DNA from 3 places in the Paenibacillus sp. p3-SID1389 genome. Region 3 is predicted to be linked to each of the others. Evidence: predicted binding sites of a transcription regulator. Region 3 holds the regulator's gene; each other region holds the start of a gene.

Region 1 (4,878 bases), on a different contig from region 3:
AAGTTACAACCAGCGTAATATACTATACTAGCGGCCGCCGCCTAGGCGGTCGTTTTTTTAAATGACCGGGCATCCCCCTTACTTTCCTCTAATAAATATGCTATTATGAAATATACTAACAAATTGTAAGCTTTCAGCCCTTAGGTCGGCGATGATAACGAGGTGAATTTTATGGATGAGCATTCCCAGGCAATGTGTCCGCGATTTGAATCGGCATTTTCGTTTTTAGGCAAACGTTGGAACGGTCTGATCATCAAAACGCTGATGGACGGTCCCAAGCGATTTAAGGATATTTCGAATCAGATTCCTTCCATGAGCGATAAAATGTTATCCGAGCGGATGAAGGATCTGGAATGTGAAGGAATCCTGGTTCGCCATGTCTATCCTGAGACGCCGGTCCGGATTGAATATGAACTAACGGAGAAAGGCCGGGCGCTTCGTCCCGTTATGGAACAAGTGCAGTCCTGGGCGGAAGAGTGGATTAAATAAACAACGAACATGCCGTTACCGGCGAGCGGGCGGCATGGAATATCATAGAAAGTAGGTGTACGTGTGGCTGATGTAATTGTTATTGGAGCAGGACCTGCAGGAGCTAGTGCAGCACTTTTCTTGGCGAAGGCAGGTAAAGAAACGCTCGTTCTGGACAGCAACTCCAGTATGACCAAACGGGCATGGATCGAGAATCATTACGGTGCGAAGGACATTTCCGGACCCGATTTGCTGAAGGTCGGCCGGGAGCAAGCGGAGAAATTCGGCGCGAAGTTCATTGAAGAGAAAGTGACTGACATCGATACGAACGGTGGTTCAACGGTTACGGTGAAGACCGAATCCGGCCGCAGTTATGAAGCGTCCCATATCATATTGGCCACCGGCGCGTTAACCGACCTTGCAAGCGCTATCGGTTTGGAGCTGAAGGAAGGCCGCGAACCTCGAATCAAAACGGTGATTGCTACGGATGGCCAAGGCCGTACGAGCATTCCGCGCATTTGGGCAGCAGGAACGGTTGCCGGGGTAAGCGTGCATACGATCATTACCGCGGGCGACGGCGCGAAGGTCGCGATTGAGTTGATCAGCGAAATGAACGGCGAACGCTACGTTGATCACGACGTACTTAAGTAAGACATCTGAACATACAACAGGCCTCCGATGACGGGGGCCTTTTTATTTTTGCCAATATCCATCAGGGAGCCTGAAATTTGAGAACCTGCACTTTGTCCGGTATGCTTAAGAAGAAGGAATACGATCTGGCCGAAGTTGGGAAAATGATGAGGAGAAAGGCAGGGCGGCTATGTTTAACAGATGGCGATGGTTCGTTGGATGTATGGCAGGACTGACTATAATCATAATCGCGTCGGCGTGCGCCCGCGGCCAGATTATGGATCAACCGACACCAGCGGAGACGCAGACAACAGAAGTAGAACACCCCCACGATATCACATTAATGATTGATGGAGGCACCTTTATCCCTGATGTGACGCGTAACCTGCATTTTGATTATATCGACGGGTTAACGGTACGTCATGCCTTGGCAAGCAGCGGGATTGTCAAATTTACAGAGGACCAGTCCGCCATTCAATCGGTGGGGGAGGTGTCGCTGGATTCGGCGTTGGAATGGGGGACCCGGCTAAATGATAAGGAGCTGGCCTCTACCAACTGGGATCAGGAGCTGCAAATGGGTGACAAGCTGCTGGTTTACGTCAAGACGGTGGACAGCTATGAAGCGATCTCGCCGCTGGCGTCCTTGCTGTTGATTATCGACGGGGGCAGTCAGAAGCAATATTTTGTCCATAAATACAGTGATAACACCACCGTTCGAGATCTCCTGAAGCACAGTGGATTGGTACAGTTTAACCCTAACCATAAATCAATTATCTCCGTCGGCGGCTATACCCCTAAGCAGGACGAGCAATGGATCCTGAAAGTGAATGGGAAGAAGCTGCTGGATAATGGCCTGGATATGAGATTAAAGCCGCAAGACTACGTGGAGATTACCTTGACGACGCAATAGAAGTACGATGTAACTTAGAGATCCGTAATCCTGGTGATCATCCGGGAGAGCGGATTTTTTTACAGAACATTGAAAAAGTTATGACAAAAGTATGTTAAAATTTTCACAATTAATGTGAATGGAATCACAAAGTCCTCCTTATTTGAAAAGTATACTGGGAGCATGGGAGCACTTCAAATTTTAACTATCGCTAAGTTGCATGAGACCCAGGTGTTTATTGGAGGAGGCATTCTAAAGATATGGGAATGGAACGAGAGAAACTAGTTGTTATCGGTAACGGAATGGCCGGAATCAGCACGGTAGAGCAAATCCTGAAGTTGACTACGAAATTTGACATTACGGTATTCGGAAGCGAGCCGCATCCGAACTACAATCGAATTATGCTGTCATATGTGCTGGAAGGCAGCAAAACGCTGGACGATATCGTGCTGAACGATTTGAACTGGTACAAAGAGAACGGGATCACCCTGCATGTCGGAACTGCAGTGGAACGGATTGATGCCGAAGCCAAAGAGGTCGTCGCCGATAATGGGTTGCGCGTCCCGTACGATAAAGTGCTGATCGCAACGGGCTCCAATTCGCTGATCTTGCCGATTCCAGGCAGCGATAAGGAAGGGGTCGTTGGCTTCCGTGACATCGCGGCCTGCAAGCAAATGTTGGAGGCGGCGAAGACCTACAAGAAGGCGGCCGTCATTGGCGGTGGACTGTTGGGATTGGAAGCGGCCAAAGGCCTTGTGCAACTGGGGATGGACGTGACGGTTGTACATTTGATGGAAGATCTGATGGAACGCCAGTTAGACCATCAGGCAGCGAGCATGTTGAAAGCAGAGTTGGAGCGGCAAGGGATCAAATTTAAGATGGGCGCACAAACGACGGAGCTGTTTGGCGACCATCGGGTTCGCGGCCTGCGCTTTGCCGACGGGACGGAGCTGGAGGCGGAATTCGTCGTTATGGCTGTGGGAATCCGACCTAATGTTGCGGTTGCTAAAGCCAGCGGCATCGAAGTGAACCGTGGGATCGTCGTGAACGACTATCTGCAAACCTCGCTTGAAGGTGTGTATTCTGTGGGGGAATGTACGGAGCACCGCGGGGTTTGTTACGGTCTGGTTGCGCCTTTGTTCGAGCAGGGGATGGTGTTGGCGAAGCATATCAGCGGCGTGGATACCGCGCCTTATGAGGGTTCGGTCGTATCGACCAAGCTCAAAATTTCCGGCGTGGATGTATTCTCCACCGGTGAATTTATCGATGGACCGGAGCATACAGTGATCGTCAGCAAGGACGAGTGGAAACGCACCTATAAGAAAATTTTGCTGAAGGACGGCAAGCTGGTTGGGGCAGTGCTGTTCGGGGATATCACAGATTCGGCTGAGCTGCAGAAGCTGATTAAGCAAGGCGCGGAGATGACCGATGAGTTGTACGAATCGCTGATGGGCGGGGGCTGCTGCGGCGGCACCAAGAAGAAGGCATCGGTCGAAACGATGAGCGATGAGGAAATCGTCTGCGGCTGTAACGGGGTGACGAAAGGCACGATCGTGGACTGCATCGTAAATCAAGGGATGACGACGGTCGACGAAATTAAAGCGAGCACCGGAGCGACTCGATCTTGCGGCGGCTGTAAACCGGTCGTCGAGCAGATCCTGCAATATGTGCTTGGCGATGGCTTTACCCAATCGGCGAAACAGGGGATTTGCAGCTGCACTACGCTTAGCCGGGACGAGATCGTTGCCGAGATTAAAGCGAAAGGGCTGCAGACAACCAAAGAAGTGATGAATGTGCTCGGATGGACGCAGCCGGAAGGCTGTTCGAAGTGTCGGCCGGCGATTAACTACTATCTAGGCATGATCTACCCGGATACCCATGAAGATGAAAAAGCTTCGCGTTTCGTCAACGAACGGATGAATGCCAACATTCAAAAGGACGGCACGTATACCGTGGTGCCGCGGATGTACGGCGGCGTCACAACGCCGGAAGATCTGAAGAAAATCGCCGATGTTTCGTTGAAATACAATGTCAAGGTGGTCAAGGTCACGGGCGGACAACGGCTGGATTTGATCGGCGTGAAGAAAGAGGACCTGCCGAAGGTGTGGGCAGAGCTGGATATGCCGTCAGGTTATGCTTATGCCAAATCGTTGCGCACAGTAAAGACCTGCGTTGGTTCGCAGTTCTGCCGTTTTGGCACCCAGGATTCAATGGGTATGGGCGCGCTGCTGGAGCGCAAATTCGAGCGGCTGGACTTCCCGGCGAAATTTAAGATGGCGGTTAACGGCTGCCCGCGTAACTGCGCCGAGTCGTGCACCAAAGATATCGGGATCGTTGGCAATGACGGCGGTTGGGAGGTTTTCATTGGCGGCAACGGCGGGATCAAGCCGCGCTTGGCGGACTCGCTGTGCAAGGTGAAAACCGATGAGGAATTGATTGAAGTGTGCGGCGCGCTGATGCAGTACTACCGTGAAACCGGCAACTACCTGGAGAGAACGTCGGAATGGGTGGAACGGATGGGCCTTGAGCATATCCGCTCGGTTATCGTTGACGATGTGAAGAACCGCAAAGCGCTGATGGAACGGATTGAATTTGCTTTGAAGCAAGTATCCGATCCATGGAAAAAAGTGCTGAACGACAACGAACAGCTTGGCAAATTGTATCACTCGTTAGAAGTGAGCAGCCAGCTGTAATACAGCGTCCTAGAGAAAGGGGTCATGGTGCATGAGTATGGAGAGTAAGGGCGAAACGTTTTATCCTGTTGGTGCCTTGGAGGATTTTCTGCTGCAAATCGGGCGTGTCGTGGAAGTGGCCGGCCTGCAAATTGCCGTGTTCCGAACATCGGATGGCCGGATTTTTGCGGCGCTGAACCAAAATCCGCATCCAAAGGG
Region 2 (4,878 bases), on a different contig from region 3:
TCCCGGCGTTCGCTCGATCCGAAGACGCGGGGAATGGCGGCCGCCAAAATGAATATCAGTATGGGCGTGATGCTGATCGTTCTGGCCCTCATCCAAATGTTCCTGTTCAGCGGCTCGACGCTTCGCGTTGTCATCGGCGCTGTGTTTATGGTGCTGGGGGCGTTTAACATCTTCGCCGGCCTCCGCAACCATGGCTTATATGCCCGGCAAAAAGAGGGATAACCTCGCGGCCCCAGGCCGTTAGGCTATCCCTCTTTGCATGCAGGATCCCCGCTCCGCTGCTTAGGCATGGTCGATGGACTGCAGCGTCATGACCGCCTTCGAAACCAGCGAATCCTGATAGGTTAACATAATTTCCAGCTTGCAAGCCCGGCGGCTCATCTCCAGTAATACGGGGGTGATAACCACCGGGTTTTCAATTTGCACCGGACGGACGAAATAGGTCGTCAGGTTATCGACCACAAAGTCGCCGCCGCTGGCGTCTTTGGCCGCGCGAAGTCCGGCTTGGGTCATCAGCGAGGTCAGGACCCCATGCGAGATCGTCCCCAAATCAGTCGCCATCTGCGGCGTAATCATTCCGCGGAAGAACAATTTCCCCTCTTCGTCCCGTTCCTCGGCAAACCCGTTCCACATTAAGTGCTCAAACGTTTCGCCCAGCTGCGGCTGATTCCGTACGTCCCGCATCGCTTGCAGCACCTCGCGGCGCGTCACCGACGAGACCAGCTTCCGGTTGCGGTCCACGACAGGCAAGAAGTCGATCCCTTCCCAGACCATGATTTGCGCTGCCGAAGCGAGCGATGTCTGCAGGCCAACGGTAATCGGATGGCGGGTCATGCATTTCTCAATCGGCTGGTCGCCGCTCAGCTCTTCGACGTTCTTCCGGCTGACGATCCCGATGACCCGGTTCCACTCGTCCACCACCGGAAAATGCTGCTGCCCCGTCTCTAAAGACAACTGATCAAAATCGGAAATGTTGCTGGTCGCCTTCAGCATGCTCACCCGCGGTTTGCGGCTGACGATGTCTTCCACCAGCATGATTTTTTTCTTAATCAAACGGTCAAATAACGCCCGGTTAATCATCGATGCGACGGTAAACGTGTCGTGACGCGAGGAGATGATCGGCAATGCCAGCTTGTCCGCCAGCGTCTTCACCTCGCGGCTCGTCCCGAACCCCCCGGTGATCAATACCCCGGCGCCTTGCTCCAGGGCAAGTGAATGGGCATTATCGCGGTTCCCGATGATCAGCAGGCTGCCGGCGTCAATGTATCTGGCCATGGCATCGATTTTCATCGCGCCAATGACATACTTGTTCAGCGTTTTGTTCAATCCTTCTCCGCCGCCCAGCACATGACCTTCGACGATCTCAACCACATCGCCAAAGGTGAGCTGGTCCGAGATGTTGCGCGGCTTCTTCTCCACGCGAACCGTGCCGATCCGTTCCTTCGTAATGACGATCCCGAGATTCTCCGCTTCCTTCACCGCCCGGTAGGCGGTACCTTCACTTACCCCCAGCGCTTTGGCCAGCTTGCGCACGGAGATTTTCGTTCCAATCTTGAGTCCTTCGATATGTTGGAGCAGCTGTTCGTGTTTTGTTACGCTTTCTTCCGGTCCCTCCAACTGTTATACCCCCTGCCCGAATCTGTACTATTCTGTATTCATTATACACATTCAGGCGTAGGTCATCCAGAAGGCGGCAAGAACGATAACAGAATAGACAATTTCCAGCATGCCGGACTGCTTGGCGGTAATCCCCGTCCGCGGAAACCAGACCGCTCTAGCCAGCAGGATCAATGCGGCGATCCACAGCGCCGGAGAGAGCAGCCATACGGCCAAGATCATCAGCATAACGTGGTAGGCTACGGAGTAGCAATAGAATCGCTTATTATTCCGTTCACGGATGATGGTTTTCACGTAAAAAGCGGTCCCTACAAAATACAACGTGCTGATCAGGAACAGTTCCGTGGCGAGCCGAAGATCGGTTCCTCCTCCAAGCTGATACGAGATAAACACCATCAAGCTGAATTGCACGATCGCCGCGATGTCGTTCAGCAGAGCGCGTTCGCGCTTCTGCTTGGCATAGAAGGCATTCACCCCAAACAGCGGCACGAACAGGAGAGCCAACTTCAGCACCTCGGGGCGAAGCAGGACCAAAGTGAGCGCCGCAGGGACCAGCAACGCACCGTAGAGCAGCAAAGGCTTGCGGTATCGGTCGGCTTTGGCTTTGGTCTTGGCTTTTCCCCTCCGAATCCATTGCAGCAAAGGAAACATAAACAGATAAATGAGAAGCCAGCACACAAACAACAAACCGTGGATCGCCCCGGGGGTAGAGGCGAGCATGCCAAACAGAAACGGAACGATCAGCATGGCCCAGGCTCCATGTTGATTCGGGATGTAATCTCGGACGCGCATGTTATCGGTTCCTCCTTCTAATCGTGAGCCATCAAATTCAAATTACGCACATTATAATCGTCCGGCATCGGCACCCAAGTGACAGAAATCACTTGATTCATGGCAGCTTCCGGACAAATCCGCCGAGAAATTTTTGACGGTTTCGCATCTTGTGACTGATATCACAATCCCGCTCAAGTCCGTTGCTATAATGGGGGCGAATCGTTAAATTCTAAACATTTAGGAGGACTTCCCATGAGTCAATTCAAAGCTACTGTCAACGCCACCGAATATCCGCCGCAGCTCAAGCATAAGACCATCTTTGCAACCTTTAATTCCCTGGAGCCGGGGGAAGCGATGCTGCTGATTAACGACCATGACCCGGTACCGCTCCGGTTTCAGTTCGAGGCCATGCATCCCGGCGGTTTCACTTGGGAGTACATTGAGCAGGGGCCAGAGATGTTCCAGGTGAAAATCGGCAAAAACTAAGCAGGGGGAATGCCCTATGGCAACGATTACGGTTGTCGATGAGAAAACGATTAAGATTGCCGTCGAGCTCGAGGATGCGTTGCGGATGATTGAGGAAGCGGAAAGCAATCTGGAACGCTATGCCAGCGAGATCCTCACCATCGCGGAAAAAATGCCGGAATTCCAATACACCTATTTCTGTTTCTATGCCTACGATACTTCCGCTTTGTTTGAAAAAATGCTGGGGATCGATCCAAAGCAGTATTTGTCCTTCTCGCTGGATGCGCCGGACTCGTTCTTCTATACGCTGTACGGCGGCATGAAGGGACTCAGCGGTGCAGCTCGGCTCTGCCAAGCATTTGCTGCCGAACGGACGGACGTGGAGGTGAATCCATAAATGGCAAACCAGATCGTTGAACTCGACGTTCGGCCGATTCTTCGCCGCGGCGAAGAGCCGTTCAGCGTTATTATGGACACGGTTGGGAAGCTGCAGGAGGGTGACAGCCTTGTTCTGCACGCCACAATGAAGCCCGTCCCGCTCCTGAAGGTGCTTGAAGGTAAGGGCTACCGTCATGAATGCGAACAACTGGCAGCGGATCATTGGAAGGTGACATTTGAACCGATTCAAGCTTAGGTTTTTGCAGAACAAGAAAAGGAGGCCGCTCGGCCTCCTTATTATTTTTGTTGTTGTGAAAATCCTCGTGGAATATATGCGCAATACGGATCGCTCTCCAAATAATCGCCGGTAACCGCATAAGCCCTCGCTCTTGAACCTCCGCACAGCTCCTTAAATTCGCAGACGCCGCATTTTCCCTTCAGCAAGGATTTGTCCCTCAGCTCCCGAAGGATCGGTGAGTTCCGATAAATATCCACCAATGAAGCGTTCCGGACATTCCCGCAGCTAACTGGCAGGAACCCGCTTGGATACACCTCGCCAATGTGACTAATGAAGACGAACCCGTCTCCGTCATTTACACCTTTCGGCGAGCGGCCGAGCAGATCTTTACGTTTGGGCGCTGCCTCTCTGCTTCCTCCGGCCAAGGCGTCCCACGAATTATGACTGGGATCACTCCACAAGCGAATCTCCCGCGATAAAATAGTCAAAATTCCACCGGGAGGTCTGACCTAATGAGAAACATCCAAGAATCCAAGTTAACCTCCGCCCGAAGCGGAGCGGAGCTGTTAATCGATTGCCTGCTTGCGGAACAGGTCGATACGATCTTCGGATACCCGGGCGGGGCAGTAATTCCTATTTACGATGCGCTGTACGATTGCCGAGAGATCCGGCATATTCTGACCCGGCATGAGCAGGCAGCCGTACACGCGGCGGACGGCTACGCCCGCGTGACGGGGAAGGCGGGGGTTGCGCTCGTCACCTCCGGACCAGGCGCAACCAATGCGGTCACAGGGATCGCCAACGCCTACATGGACTCGGTCCCGATGGTCGTGCTGACCGGTCAGGTGTCGACTGATCTGATCGGTCGGGACAGCTTCCAGGAGGTCAACATTTTTGGCATGACGATGGACGTGACCAAGCATAATTATTCCGTGATGGATATCCGCGAGTTGCCTAGAATCATCAAAGAGGCTTTTCATCTCGCTGTCACGGGACGACCGGGGCCGGTCCTGATCGATCTGCCCAAGAACATCATGACCGCTCAAACCAACTTGAGTCCGGCTGCCGAAATCCACATCCGCGGTTACGTGCCTTCAACCCAGATCGATGAGGAGGCCGTACGGCTGATTGCGAGCAAGATCGAAAGCTCCGAGCGCCCGGTGCTCGTTGTCGGGGGCGGCGCCGTGGCATCCGGTGCGGCCGAGCCGCTGTTCCAGCTTGTAGAAACCACGCAAATTCCGGTGGCGACTACGCTGATGGGCATCGGGGCCTTCCCTGCCCGCCATCCGCTCTATCTCGGGATGCTCGGGATGCATGGCACGTATGCCGCCAACCGGGCGGTGCATCACGCCGATCTGCTGATATGTCTAGGAACGCGGCTCAACGACCGACTTTCCGGCAAGGCT
Region 3 (4,878 bases):
GGAGCGCGAAGCGCTGCCAAGCGAAGACGGCTTTGTATACTACCGCCAATTCGCCTTGCAGGTTGAAGATTGGCTTGACATTGAAGCGCCAAGGGACAGCACGGAGCGCAATCCGCTGGCGGGCGTGACCTTCGAGCAGTTTATGGAGCAGGTCCGGGAACGATTGCGGGAGCGTTTGCCGCAGTATGAGGAGCGGGAAGCCCAGAACATGATGCTGAATGAGGTCATGCGGGCTTTTGAGGAAGACAAGCATTTGCTTGTTGAAGCTGGAACGGGAACGGGCAAATCCTTAGGATATCTGCTGCCGGCCATTTACCACAGCGTCAAGAACGAAGAGAAGGTCATGGTCAGCACGCACACCATCAACCTGCAGGAGCAGCTTAGGGAGCGCGATGTGCCGTTGTTGACGGAGGTCGTGCCTTTTCCGTTTCGTGCAGCCGTTTTTAAAGGTAGGCAGCATTATTTGTGCTTGCGCAAATTTGAACATAAAATAAATAGAAAAGACTTCTCAACACCTAAAGAAGAGGTGATGACGGCCGCGCAAATGGTCGTATGGCTTACCCAAACGGAAAGCGGCGATGACGAAGAGCTGAATCTCGGCAATCGCGGCGGTGATTTATGGGAGACGGTGGCCAGTGAGTCGGAATCCTGCTTAGGCCGATCCTGTCCTTGGTTCCGCAAATGCTTCTATCATCGCGCAAAACACGAAGCCGGTGTCGCGGACGTGGTCATTACGAACCACTCTAAGCTGTTTACGGACATCCAGGCGGGGCATCAGCTGCTGCCGGGTTACGAGCGGCTGGTTATCGATGAAGCGCATCATTTAGAGGATGTGGCCGGCAAGCATTTGGGGATTCATATGAAGTATTTTACGGTCGTGCATACGCTGACCCGGTTATTTAAAGACAGCAAGACGGGGCAGCTGGCCAACCTTCGCAGCTCGCTTGAAGCGTCGGGCGCGGAGAAAGCCTCAGAATGGTGCTCAGTCATCGACGGAATCTATCCAACGCTGGTGGACGTGAAGGAGAGCTGGGACAAGCTCAGCGAGCTGCTGTTCAGCTTGATGCCTGACCGCAGCGACGCCGCCCCTGGCGATCCCGGGCAATTCGTGTACCGGCTGTTGCCGAATCGAAAACCAAAGGATTGGGAGACGCTGACCGCGCTCGAAAATCAAATTTACGTAGGTCTTGGCGACGTGCTTCGGAAAGGGGAGCGCCTCCTGTCCGAAATCCGAGAAGAGCAGGACGATTATGCAGCGGAGAGCCTGATCACCGATATCAGCGGCTTGTTTAAAGATTTAGCCGGGGAACGGGAAGCGCTGCGCTTCTTCATGAAGTTGGAGAGCGAGGACACCGTCTATTGGATGGAGGCGAACGGGAACTTCCGTAGCCGGTCGCTCCAGATGTATGCGGTGCCGATTGACGTCAGCGCTCAATTGAAGCAATTTTTCTTCGACCGGAAGAAGAGTGTCGTTATGACGTCCGCGACTTTATCGGTGGATAAATCGTTCCAATATATGATCGAGCAGCTTGGCTTGACTGAGGCGGCGGAAGAGGATCGGTTGATCACAGCGATGCTGCCCTCGCCGTTTAACTACCGCGATCAGGCGTTGCTGGTGATCCCGCGCGATTTTCCAAGTGTGAAGGGCAGCGTGGGGGATGACCATTTCATTCATACGCTGGTGCAATCGCTGGCGGATGCCGCGGTGGCGACGCAAGGTCGCATGCTGGTGCTGTTTACATCCTATCGGATGCTCAGGCAGGTGTATGACCCGCTGAAGGAACTGCTCGCAGCGGAGGGAATCACGGTGATCGGGCAAGGGATGGACAGCGGCAGCCGCACCAAGCTGACCCGACGGTTCCAAGGGAACAGCGCATCGGTGCTGCTCGGGACAAGCAGCTTTTGGGAAGGGGTGGATATTCCTGGCGAGGCGCTGACCAGTTTAGCGATCGTACGCTTGCCGTTCCAGCCGCCAAACCACCCGCTGATGGAAGCGAAGAGCGAACGCCTGCAGCGGGAGAAGAAGAATCCATTCATGAAACTGTCCGTCCCGCAAGCGGTTATCCGCTTTAAGCAAGGATTCGGACGACTTGTCCGCTCGTCGCAGGACCGCGGCATCGTGATCGTTTATGATACCCGGATCCTGGAATCTTATTATGGAAAATATTTCTTATACTCTTTGCCCGGACCGAAGATGGAGCATATGCCATTAACTCAGATGGTTCCGCGCATCTCGGAATGGTTAAATCCCGAAGCCTAAGCCGCTTCATAGATCGCATTGAAGAATAGGGGGAACAAGCATGAAGTCAGATAAAATTTCGGACGCTGTCGTCCGCAGACTGCCGGTTTACCTGCGTTTCTTAAATGAACTCAGCCGACGGGAGGTGCCAACGGTGTCCTCCCAGGAGCTCGGACAGAAGCTGGATCTCAATCCGGCGCAAATCCGTAAGGATTTGGCTTATTTCGGCGATTTTGGCCGGAAGGGGATCGGCTACGATGTCGCTTATTTGATTGAAAAAATTCAACAAATTCTCAATCTGGACCAACAGATTAACGTCGCGCTGGTGGGTGCCGGGAATCTGGGGCAAGCCCTTTCGAATTATAATGCGTATTTGAAGGATAATATGAAGATTGTTGCGGTGTTCGACGCTTCACCGGCTAAGATCGGCAAGCAGATCAACAACATCACGATTCAGCCGATCGAAGAGCTGGCGGAAACCGTCCGGGCGAAAAATATCCGCATCGGCATCATCACCGTGCCGGATACGGAGGCGCAACGCGTAGCGGATGAGCTGGTTGCCGCCGGAATCGGTGCGATTCTGAACTTCGCGCCAACGATTCTGAAGGTTCCGCCGGAAGTTCGGATCCATGCGGCTGACTTCACTACTGATTTGCTGAGCTTGGCTTACTACTTGGAAGACGGAAAGGAAACAAGCAACGTATGAGTCGTAAATGGTTAATTAAGAACGGGACGTTTGCCGTCTTAAATGCGGACCGTCCTGTAATTCACGGATATATGCTCGTTGAGGGCGATACGATCAGCTATATTGGCGAAGAGCGCCCGGAAGGCGTGGAAGGCGCCGAAACGTTGGACGGCAAAGGGTTGTTGTTCCTGCCGGGCCTGATCAATACCCATGGCCATGCGGCGATGTCGCTGCTGCGCGGCTATGGGGATGATATGGTGCTGCAAACCTGGCTGCAGGAGAAAATGTGGCCGATGGAAGCCAAATTTACTGCGGCGGATGTGTATGCCGGTACGGCGTTATCTGTGTTGGAAATGCTCAAGGGCGGGACGACGACGTTCCTGGATATGTACGATCACATGGACGAAGTGGCCAAAGTCGTGGAGGAATCGGGTATTCGCGCCGTGTTGATGCGCGGGGCCATCGGGTTGTGCTCCCCGGAAGAGCAAGATCAGAAGCTCAAAGAAGCGATCGCGTTTGCTCAGAACTGGCACGGCAAGGCAGAAGGCCGCATCACCACGATGATGTCGCCGCATGCACCATACACCTGCCCGCCAGCCTTTATCGAGAAATTTGTGCAAGCTGCCCATGATCTCGATTTGCCGATGCACACGCATATGTCGGAGACGCGCGCCGAGGTAGAGCAGAACGTTAACGATTACGGCGTCCGCCCGGTAGAACATTTGCTGAAGCTGGGGATGTTCTCCCGCCCGACCCTGCTTGCCCACGCTGTGCATTTGACGGACGAGGAAATCGACATCTTGGCAGCGCACGGCGTTACCATCTCGCATAACCCAGGCAGTAACCTGAAGCTGGCCAGCGGGGTCGCCCGCGTACCGGAACTCCTGAAGAAGGGCGTAGTTGTATCGCTGGGTACTGACGGTCCGGCGAGCAATAATAACCTGGATATGCTGGAGGAGATTCGTTTGGCTGCGCTGATTCATAAAGGCGTATCCGGCGATCCAACGGCGGTTCCTGCGCTGGAAGCTCTGAAAATGGGGACGGAATACGGCGCGAAATCGGTCTTCTTGCAAAATACAGGCAAGCTGGCTGCTGGCATGAAGGCGGATATCATCGCCTTAAATACGGAGCAAGCCCATTTCCTGCCGAGAACGGATTATATCTCCCATACCGTTTATTCCGCTGGCGCCAAAGATGTAGAGCATGTCTGGGTCAACGGTAAGCAGGTAGTCAAGCACGGTGCTTGTCTGACACTGGATGAAGAACGCATCCGCTACGAGGCGCAAGCGGCGTTTGAGGGACTGTTGGCACGATAATGAGCGGCGCGCGGTTTCCTGAAGGAGGCTGCTTGCTTAGGAAGGGAAAGGAAGAGTAGCTTGAGGAAGCGAACGAAATGGATCCTGCTGTCCCTCGTGATTCTGTTGATCGTGCTCCTGGGTCTCCACCGGTTTTATCTATACATTCATGAGGATACGTGGAAAGCCGAAAGAGCCGCTATCCAGCAGGCGAAGCAGGAGACGGATCTCGTCCGGGGCGACAAGGTTTGGAAGTCGGTATGGGATGAAGTTACCTGGGTCGTGCAAGGGGAGGATGCATCCGGCCGCCAAATGATGGTCTGGTTAAGGGAAGGACATGATCCAGAGGTACGCTTGCTGTCCGATGGCAAGTCCGAGAGCCAAATGCGTGAGATCATCAAACAATCGTTGCCGGGGATCCGGGTGGTTCGGCTGCTGCCAGGCATATACAATAACCAATTGGTGTGGCAGCTGTTCTATAAAGAGAAGGACCACCATTATTATCGGTTTTTCAGTTTCACGACCGGCGAAGCTTTGCCGGAAGTGTTCACCCTGCCGAACCGCTGACAGGGGGGCTATGGATCAATCATAAATAAACGGTTTCGTTGTTTAGGCGAAGAGCCTGAATCGCGGAACCGTTTTATTTTTTGGCTTGAGAA

Evidence for each region. The regulator Rex, encoded in region 3, represses fermentation and respiration genes when NADH is low (regulators of the CRP and FNR family bind a similar motif). The targets are predictions, from matches to a motif close to TTGTGAAATATTTCACAA.
Region 1: the regulator Rex is predicted to act here: its motif matches at 2,100-2,117, upstream of nirB (nitrite reductase large subunit NirB).
Region 2: the regulator Rex is predicted to act here: its motif matches at 2,559-2,576, upstream of M3G15_RS20470 (DUF2249 domain-containing protein).

Annotation. Positions count from the first base shown of each region.
Region 1 covers NZ_JALXVO010000021.1:56,362-61,239, forward strand. The annotation lists gene M3G15_RS10975 (sugar phosphate isomerase/epimerase family protein) at 1-2, shown strand, start outside; gene M3G15_RS10980 (winged helix-turn-helix transcriptional regulator) at 172-489, shown strand; gene M3G15_RS10985 (FAD-dependent oxidoreductase) at 553-1,119, shown strand; gene M3G15_RS10990 (hypothetical protein) at 1,376-2,008, shown strand; gene nirB (nitrite reductase large subunit NirB) at 2,248-4,680, shown strand; gene nirD (nitrite reductase small subunit NirD) at 4,712-4,878, shown strand, end outside.
Region 2 covers NZ_JALXVO010000082.1:3,389-8,266, reverse strand. The annotation lists gene M3G15_RS20485 (YtpI family protein) at 1-222, shown strand, start outside; gene M3G15_RS20480 (DRTGG domain-containing protein) at 283-1,617, opposite strand; gene M3G15_RS20475 (YwiC-like family protein) at 1,669-2,409, opposite strand; gene M3G15_RS20470 (DUF2249 domain-containing protein) at 2,644-2,877, shown strand; gene M3G15_RS20465 (hypothetical protein) at 2,894-3,253, shown strand; gene M3G15_RS20460 (DUF2249 domain-containing protein) at 3,254-3,490, shown strand; partial or broken gene M3G15_RS20455 (SPASM domain-containing protein) at 3,532-3,867, opposite strand; gene ilvB (biosynthetic-type acetolactate synthase large subunit) at 3,985-4,878, shown strand, end outside.
Region 3 covers NZ_JALXVO010000019.1:20,309-25,186, forward strand. The annotation lists gene dinG (ATP-dependent DNA helicase DinG) at 1-2,260, shown strand, start outside; gene M3G15_RS10135 (redox-sensing transcriptional repressor Rex) at 2,301-2,945, shown strand; gene M3G15_RS10140 (amidohydrolase) at 2,942-4,240, shown strand; gene M3G15_RS10145 (cell wall elongation regulator TseB-like domain-containing protein) at 4,301-4,786, shown strand.